DNA from 2 places in the Pseudoalteromonas sp. DL2-H2.2 genome. Region 2 is predicted to be linked to the other one. Evidence: predicted binding sites of a transcription regulator. Region 2 holds the regulator's gene; the other holds the start of a gene.
The links. Region 2 encodes NrdR, which represses ribonucleotide reductase genes. Its sites were predicted from a motif close to AAACACNANATNTNGTGTTT; they were not measured.
Positions count from the first base shown of each region.

Region 1 (3,423 bases), on a different contig from region 2:
CGCTAATGTGACCACGCGGTGGTTCAATACCATTGGTTGCATTTGAGATCTGAGAAGAGGTCTCAGACGGCATCAGTGCAGACAAGGTTGAGTTACGCATACCGTATTGCATGATGTCCTGACGCAGTGCATCCCAGTCCAGGTGCAGTGGCTCACTACAAATAGTGTCGACATCTTTTTTGTAGGTATCGATTGGCATAATGCCTTTTGCGTAAGTCGTCTCATTAAATTTAGGACATGCACCACGTTCCTGAGCCAGCTTGTTAGACGCTTTCATCAGGTAATACTGAATGGCTTCAAATGTTCTGTGCGTCAGGCCGTTGGCACTGCCATCTGAATATTTCACGCCATTCTTAGCCAGGTAGTAGGCAAAGTTTATGACACCAATACCCAGTGTACGACGTCCCATAGTGGCATTCTTTGCCGCTGGGACAGGGTAGTCCTGGAAGTCTAGCAGGTTGTCGAGTGCACGAACGGCCAGCTCAGCTAACTCTTCGAGTTCATCCAGGCTGCTGATGGCACCCAGGTTAAATGCAGACAGGGTACACAGTGCAATTTCACCTTCTTCGTCATTAACGTGACTCAATGGCTTAGTCGGCAACGCAATTTCCAGACACAGGTTAGACTGGCGGATAGGCGCAACTTTGGCATCAAACGGACTGTGCGTGTTGCAGTGGTCTACGTTTTGCAGATAGATACGGCCTGTACTGGCACGCTCCTGCGCAAACATAGAGAACAGCTCAAGTGCTTTAATGCGTTTCTTACGGATTGACTCGTCCTGCTCGTACTGTGCGTACAGGCGCTCAAATTTGTCCTGATCTTCAAAGAAGGCATCATACAGGCCCGGTACATCTGACGGACTGAATAGTGTGATGTAATCATCTTTGATCAGACGCGTGTACATGGTTTTGTTGAACTGTACACCGTAGTCAAGGTGTCTTACCCGGTTCTCTTCAACACCACGGTTATTTTTCAGTACCAGCAGGTTCTCAACTTCCAGGTGCCAAAGCGGGTAAAACAGCGTTGCTGCTCCGCCACGTACGCCACCCTGAGAGCAGCTCTTTACAGCTGTCTGGAAGTGTTTATAAAAAGGAATACAACCTGTGTGGAATGCTTCGCCATTGCGAATAGGGCTACCCAGCGCACGAATTCGACCTGCATTGACACCGATCCCGGCACGCTGACTGACATATTTTACGATGGCAGACGAGGTGGCGTTAATCGAATCTAGGCTATCTGCCGTTTCGATTAATACACATGAGCTAAACTGACGCGTTGGTGTACGTACGCCCGACATAATAGGCGTCGGTAACGAGATCTTGAACTGAGACACCGCGTCGTAAAAACGCTTGATGTAGTCAAGGCGCGTTTCTTTTGGATAATCAGAAAACAGGCTGGCTGCAACCAGAATATACAAAAACTGCGCACTTTCGTAGATTTCGCCAGTAACGCGGTTCTGAACCAGGTATTTACCTTCCAGCTGTTTTACCGCAGCATAGCTGAACGACATATCACGGTCATGATCAAGGAAGTCGTTTAGTTGCTCATATTCTTCGCGGGTATAATCGGTCAACAGACCTGCATCGTAGCGCTTGTCTTCAACCAATTTAGTCACGTGGTCGTAAAGATGAGGCGGCTCAAACTGGCCATAGGCCTTCTTACGCAAATGGAATACAGCAAGACGCGCCGCAAGATATTGGTAGTCTGGTGTATCTTTTGAGATCAGATCGGCAGCTGCTTTGATGATAGTCTCATGGATGTCTTCTGTGCGAATACCATCATAAAACTGAATGTGAGACTTAAGCTCTACCTGAGAAACCGACACATTATTCAGGCCTTCGGCAGCCCAGTTTATCACTCGATGAATTTTATCTAAATCAAGCGGCTCTTTACGGCCGTTACGTTTACTGACAGATAATTGTTGGTTCATAGCTACGCCTGTATTCCCCCGGAATGCGGTAATTGTCATCGCATATTCATAATTGCTTAGCATTTCACCACTATATATGGTGTCTGCTAGAAAGAGGATCACAAGATAGTGGGGTTATCACCATTTTGCAATAGAACAACTTTCCATGGATTGTGGATAACATAGGGATAATATTTCTATGTTAGTGAATACTAACCTTCTGCTATCCAACATCCCAGTAAGCAAAAAAAAATCAACTCGCGTCAGCCGATTTTTCGCTTTTTTTAAGAAATTTTCGCAAATTGCACGACTGTTTTTTTTCTGCGCAAGTTTGTTCTCAATATAGTATAAAACACAACATATAGTGGTGTTTTATTATTAAAGGCACTAAATATGAGAAAATAGTGATTCTGGGTTAGTAAGATCCAGATCCGCAGACCAGCTTTGTGCCTCTTTAAGGGATGGAATGAATCCCCATAAGGCTGCGGCTGAACGCATACCCGCTGCTTTCGCCGCGGCAATATCGCGTGCTGCGTCCCCCACATAAATACATTGCTCTGGGTCCACGCCCAATCTCTCGGCGACGAGCAGCAGAGGTTCTGGGTGTGGTTTGGCAACGCTTAAGGTATCGCCGCAGACAACGACCTCAATGTCGTTTAGTGCCTCTATCTGCTCCAGCAAAGGCAGAGTCAGAAAAGTCGGCTTATTGGTCATAATGCCCGTTTTTATCCCCTTATGTGCAAGTGTCTCTAAGAGTGATTCAACGCCTGAAAAACAGCGTGAGTGCACCGCCAGATTTTGCGCGTAGTAGTCGAGCACCTGTTGTTTGAGCATCTCGAAGTCGAACTCGCTCAGCTTATCGCCAAAGCCAACTTCCAATAGCGCTTTCACACCATTTGAGATAGCAGGACTATAAGCTGCAGGCTCTACTTGTGGCATGCCATGTCTTTGCAATACATCGTTAAGTGCGGCACCCAGGTCATCACGGGTATCGAGCAAGGTACCATCGAGGTCAAAAATTACAGCCTGTGTCATGCGAGCTTCTCGAAGTGGAGGAGGTAATTCACACTGACGTCATCGCTCAGCGTAAAGGTTTTACCAAAGGGGTTGTAGTTAATCCCGGCAGCGCGTCGTACTTTCAGCCCTTCGGCTTCTGCCCAGCCAATTAAAGTAGAAGGGCGAATGAATTTATTGTGGTCATGGGTACCCGGTGGCACCATCTTCAGTACACGCTCAGCGGCAACAACGGCCAGCAAAAAGGCTTTGTGGGTCTTATTCAGTGTGGAGAAAAACACATCGGCGCCGGGTTTGGCTGCTTTTGCCACTGCGGCAACAATAGAGGCCGGGTCGGGCACATGCTCAAGCATTTCCATGCAAGTAACGACATCAAACTGTTCACTATGGTGCGCTGCGAACTCTTCGGCTGATACTTTGCGATAGTCAATGAAGACTCCGGCTTCAAGCGCGTGCAATTTGGCTACATTGAGCGGCTCCTGACCGAGGTCTATACCATG
Region 1 covers NZ_JAKGBD010000007.1:65,970-69,392, forward strand. Annotated here, with positions in the region: gene nrdA (class 1a ribonucleoside-diphosphate reductase subunit alpha) at 1-1,930, opposite strand, end outside; gene L1285_RS13380 (HAD family hydrolase) at 2,297-2,944, opposite strand; gene ubiG (bifunctional 2-polyprenyl-6-hydroxyphenol methylase/3-demethylubiquinol 3-O-methyltransferase UbiG) at 2,941-3,423, opposite strand, start outside.
Region 1: nrdA (class 1a ribonucleoside-diphosphate reductase subunit alpha) is a predicted target of NrdR. The motif match lies at 1,996-2,015, and genes of this name have one in related genera.

Region 2 (3,423 bases):
TGCTAATCCGCACGCTGAGATCACCTTGCTTGAGCGTTAACTCGGTCAATGTGCCCGTTGCTTCAATGATGCCTGTAAACATAATGCCTTACTTACCTTGTTGTTTGTGTGCCGTAATACGAATATCGGTGCCAATCGAGGTGACCTCGGTGAACTGTAGTTCAGTGATCTGGCTCATCGACGAAAGCGCTGCACTGTTGAATAAGTCTCTGCCATCCGTACCAATGATCTTGGGCGCCAGATAGATCAGGTACTCATCAATCAGGCCTTGCTGATGCATGGCCCCCGCCAGCGTCGCCCCCGCTTCCAGCCAGATCTGATTAATATTGCGCTCAGCCAGCGTATTCAGCGCCGCTTGCAGGTCAATTTTACCTGCCCGGGTGTTAATCTTAATTTGCTCTACGAAATGTGGCCAGTTGTGCTGATTATCAAGGTCTGAACGCAAAATAACGACGGGAGATGGAATTTTAAATAACGCCAGCTCGGGATGAAGACGGTTTTGCGAGTCGATGATCACCCGAACAGGCTGACGCCACTGCTCTACGGGGCGCTCAATATCCGTCAATTCCTCAGCCCTTACATTGAGGCGCGCATCGTCGACCAGCACAGTATCGGCGCCGGTTAAAATCGCGCAACTTTGTGCCCGGCCCAGCTGTACATCGCGCCGTGCTGCGGGCCCGGTGATCCATTTACTTTCGCCATTGCCCAATGCCGTTTTACCATCCAGGCTTGCTGCAAGTTTACAGACCACATACGGACGCCCCTGCTCCATACGTTTCAAAAAGCCCTTATTCAGTGCGCGAGCCTGCTGCTCGAGCAACCCAAAAGCCGTTTCTATCCCGGCCTCATTGAGCATCGCAAGCCCTCGCCCGGCCACTTCCGGATTGGGGTCAACCATAGCGGCAATAACTTTGCTCACGCCGGCCTCAATCAGCCCTTTTGCGCACGGCGGTGTACGACCGTAGTGACTACAGGGCTCCAGGGTGACATAAGCTGTTGCACCACGGGCACGCGCTTGAGCTTGTCGCAGCGCATGCACTTCTGCATGAGGCTCGCCGGCGCGCAAATGAAAGCCTTCACCAACAATCTCACCGTTTTTGACGATGACGCAGCCGACATTGGGATTTGGGGTAGTGGTAAAGCGGCCCTGTTGCGCCAGTTCAATGGCGCGTGCCATATAAGTCTGATCGGCTTGTGTAAAACTCATTCATCCCCCAGTCGGGCAATTTCTTCGCCAAACTCTTTCACGTCTTCAAAACAGCGATAGACCGACGCAAAACGAACATAGGCCACTTTATCGAGTTTTTTCAGCGCTTCCATAATACATTCACCCACCAGCTGACTGGGCACTTCGCGCTCACCGGTGGCGCGCAACTGAGACTTGATCTGATGGACCACTTCTTCAATCTGCTCGGTGCTCACCGGACGCTTCTCCAGTGCGCGATGCAGACCATTTTGCAACTTATCTTCATTGAATGGCTCTCGTGAGCCATCTTGTTTAATGACCCTGGGCATCACCAGCTCAGCGCCTTCAAAGGTGGTGAAACGCTCATGACATAAAATACATTCACGCCGCCTGCGAACCTGATGGCCCGAGCCGACTAACCGCGAATCAATCACTTTGGTTTCTTTTGCTGTACAAAATGGGCAGTGCATAAACGCTCACTATGAAAAACTGACAAACACCCAAAGCGCCTCATTTAATTGAGAGCACACTTTGAGCCAATTGCCAGAAGTATATCAAGATAGTGCCAGTGGGTGCACATAAAAAAGGCCGCACTCAGTGCAGCCTTCTTTGCTATCTCTGTGGTATCTGAGATTTATGCGTATACAGGCAGTTTAGCGCAGATTGCTTTCACTTTTTCTTTCACTTGTGCCTGAACTGACTCGTCTTCGATGTTGTCCAGTACATCACAGATCCAGCCTGCCAGCTCGCTTGCTTCAGCTTCTTTAAAGCCACGACGGGTAATTGCCGGTGAACCAATGCGCAGACCTGAAGTAACGAACGGAGAACGCGGATCGTTAGGTACTGAGTTCTTGTTAACCGTGATGTTGGCACGGCCAAGCGCTGCGTCGGCATCTTTACCTGTGATGTCTTTGTCGATCAAATCCAGTAGGAACAGGTGGTTGTCAGTCTTACCAGACACCACTTTGTAGCCACGCTCCTGAAGTACAGCCACCATAGCTTGGGCGTTTTTAACCACTTGCGTTTGGTAAGCTTTGAAGTCGTCCTGTAACGCTTCTTTGAATGCAACGGCTTTGGCTGCAATCACGTGACACAGAGGACCACCCTGACCGCCCGGGAAAACCGCGCTGTTAAGCTTTTTATAGATGTCGGCGTCGCCACATGCAGACAGGATCAGACCACCGCGAGGACCAGCCAGTGTTTTGTGTGTAGTCGTTGTCACAACGTGTGCGTGTGGAATTGGACTTGGGTAGATACCCGCAGCAACCAGACCCGCTACGTGTGCCATATCGACCAGCAGGTAAGCACCTACTTTGTCTGCAATCTCACGGAATTTCGCCCAGTCAACAATACCTGAGTAAGCCGAGAAACCGCCGATGATCATTTTTGGCTTGTGCTCTAATGCCAGCGCTTCTACCTGCGCGTAGTCAATTTCGCCCGTTTCTTCATTCAGACCGTACTGAATCGCATTGTAAGTCTTACCTGAGAAGTTCACGTGAGAGCCGTGAGTCAGGTGACCACCGTGTGCCAGGCTCATGCCCAGAACGGTGTCGTGCGGCTGAAGTAATGCCTGGAAAACCGCGGCATTTGCCTGAGAACCTGCGTGTGGCTGAACGTTCGCGTAGTCACATCCAAACAGTTCACAGGCACGGTCAATCGCCAGTTGCTCAACCACGTCAACGTGCTCACAGCCACCGTAGTAGCGCTTACCCGGATAACCTTCAGCATATTTGTTAGTTAACTGCGACCCCTGAGCCTCTAGTACACGCGGGCTACAGTAGTTTTCAGATGCGATAAGCTCGATGTGCTCTTCCTGACGAGTTGTTTCCGACTGGATCGCTTGAGCTAGTTCAGGGTCAAAATCTGCAATATTCATGTTACGTTCTAACATGGTGTCTCCTAGGTACACGTAAGATTGGTTTTTGAAGGCTTGATTGTACGCAAATTGCGGCCATTTGCCTATGAAATCGGCGTGAGCCTATTTAATCAAGGATTGAATTTATTTCACAGTGTTTGGGGGATGATATTTTTTTATTTAAACATTTATATTTTTTATTAAAATACGAAATTACATTTCAAATTGAAATCTACTGAATGGGCTTTGCCGATGCCTCAGAGGGTCACCAGCAAAGCAACTTACCAGGGTTTAACCCGTCAGACGCGCCAACACGGCCTGCTTAAGGGCAGCATAATCGGCAGACAAAGGCTCAGCCAGGCAGGGTTTTTCAAGCGCCGTT
Region 2 covers NZ_JAKGBD010000004.1:400,246-403,668, reverse strand. Annotated here, with positions in the region: gene L1285_RS09875 (riboflavin synthase) at 1-82, opposite strand, end outside; gene ribD (bifunctional diaminohydroxyphosphoribosylaminopyrimidine deaminase/5-amino-6-(5-phosphoribosylamino)uracil reductase RibD) at 89-1,207, opposite strand; gene nrdR (transcriptional regulator NrdR) at 1,204-1,656, opposite strand; gene glyA (serine hydroxymethyltransferase) at 1,821-3,077, opposite strand; gene thrC (threonine synthase) at 3,333-3,423, opposite strand, start outside.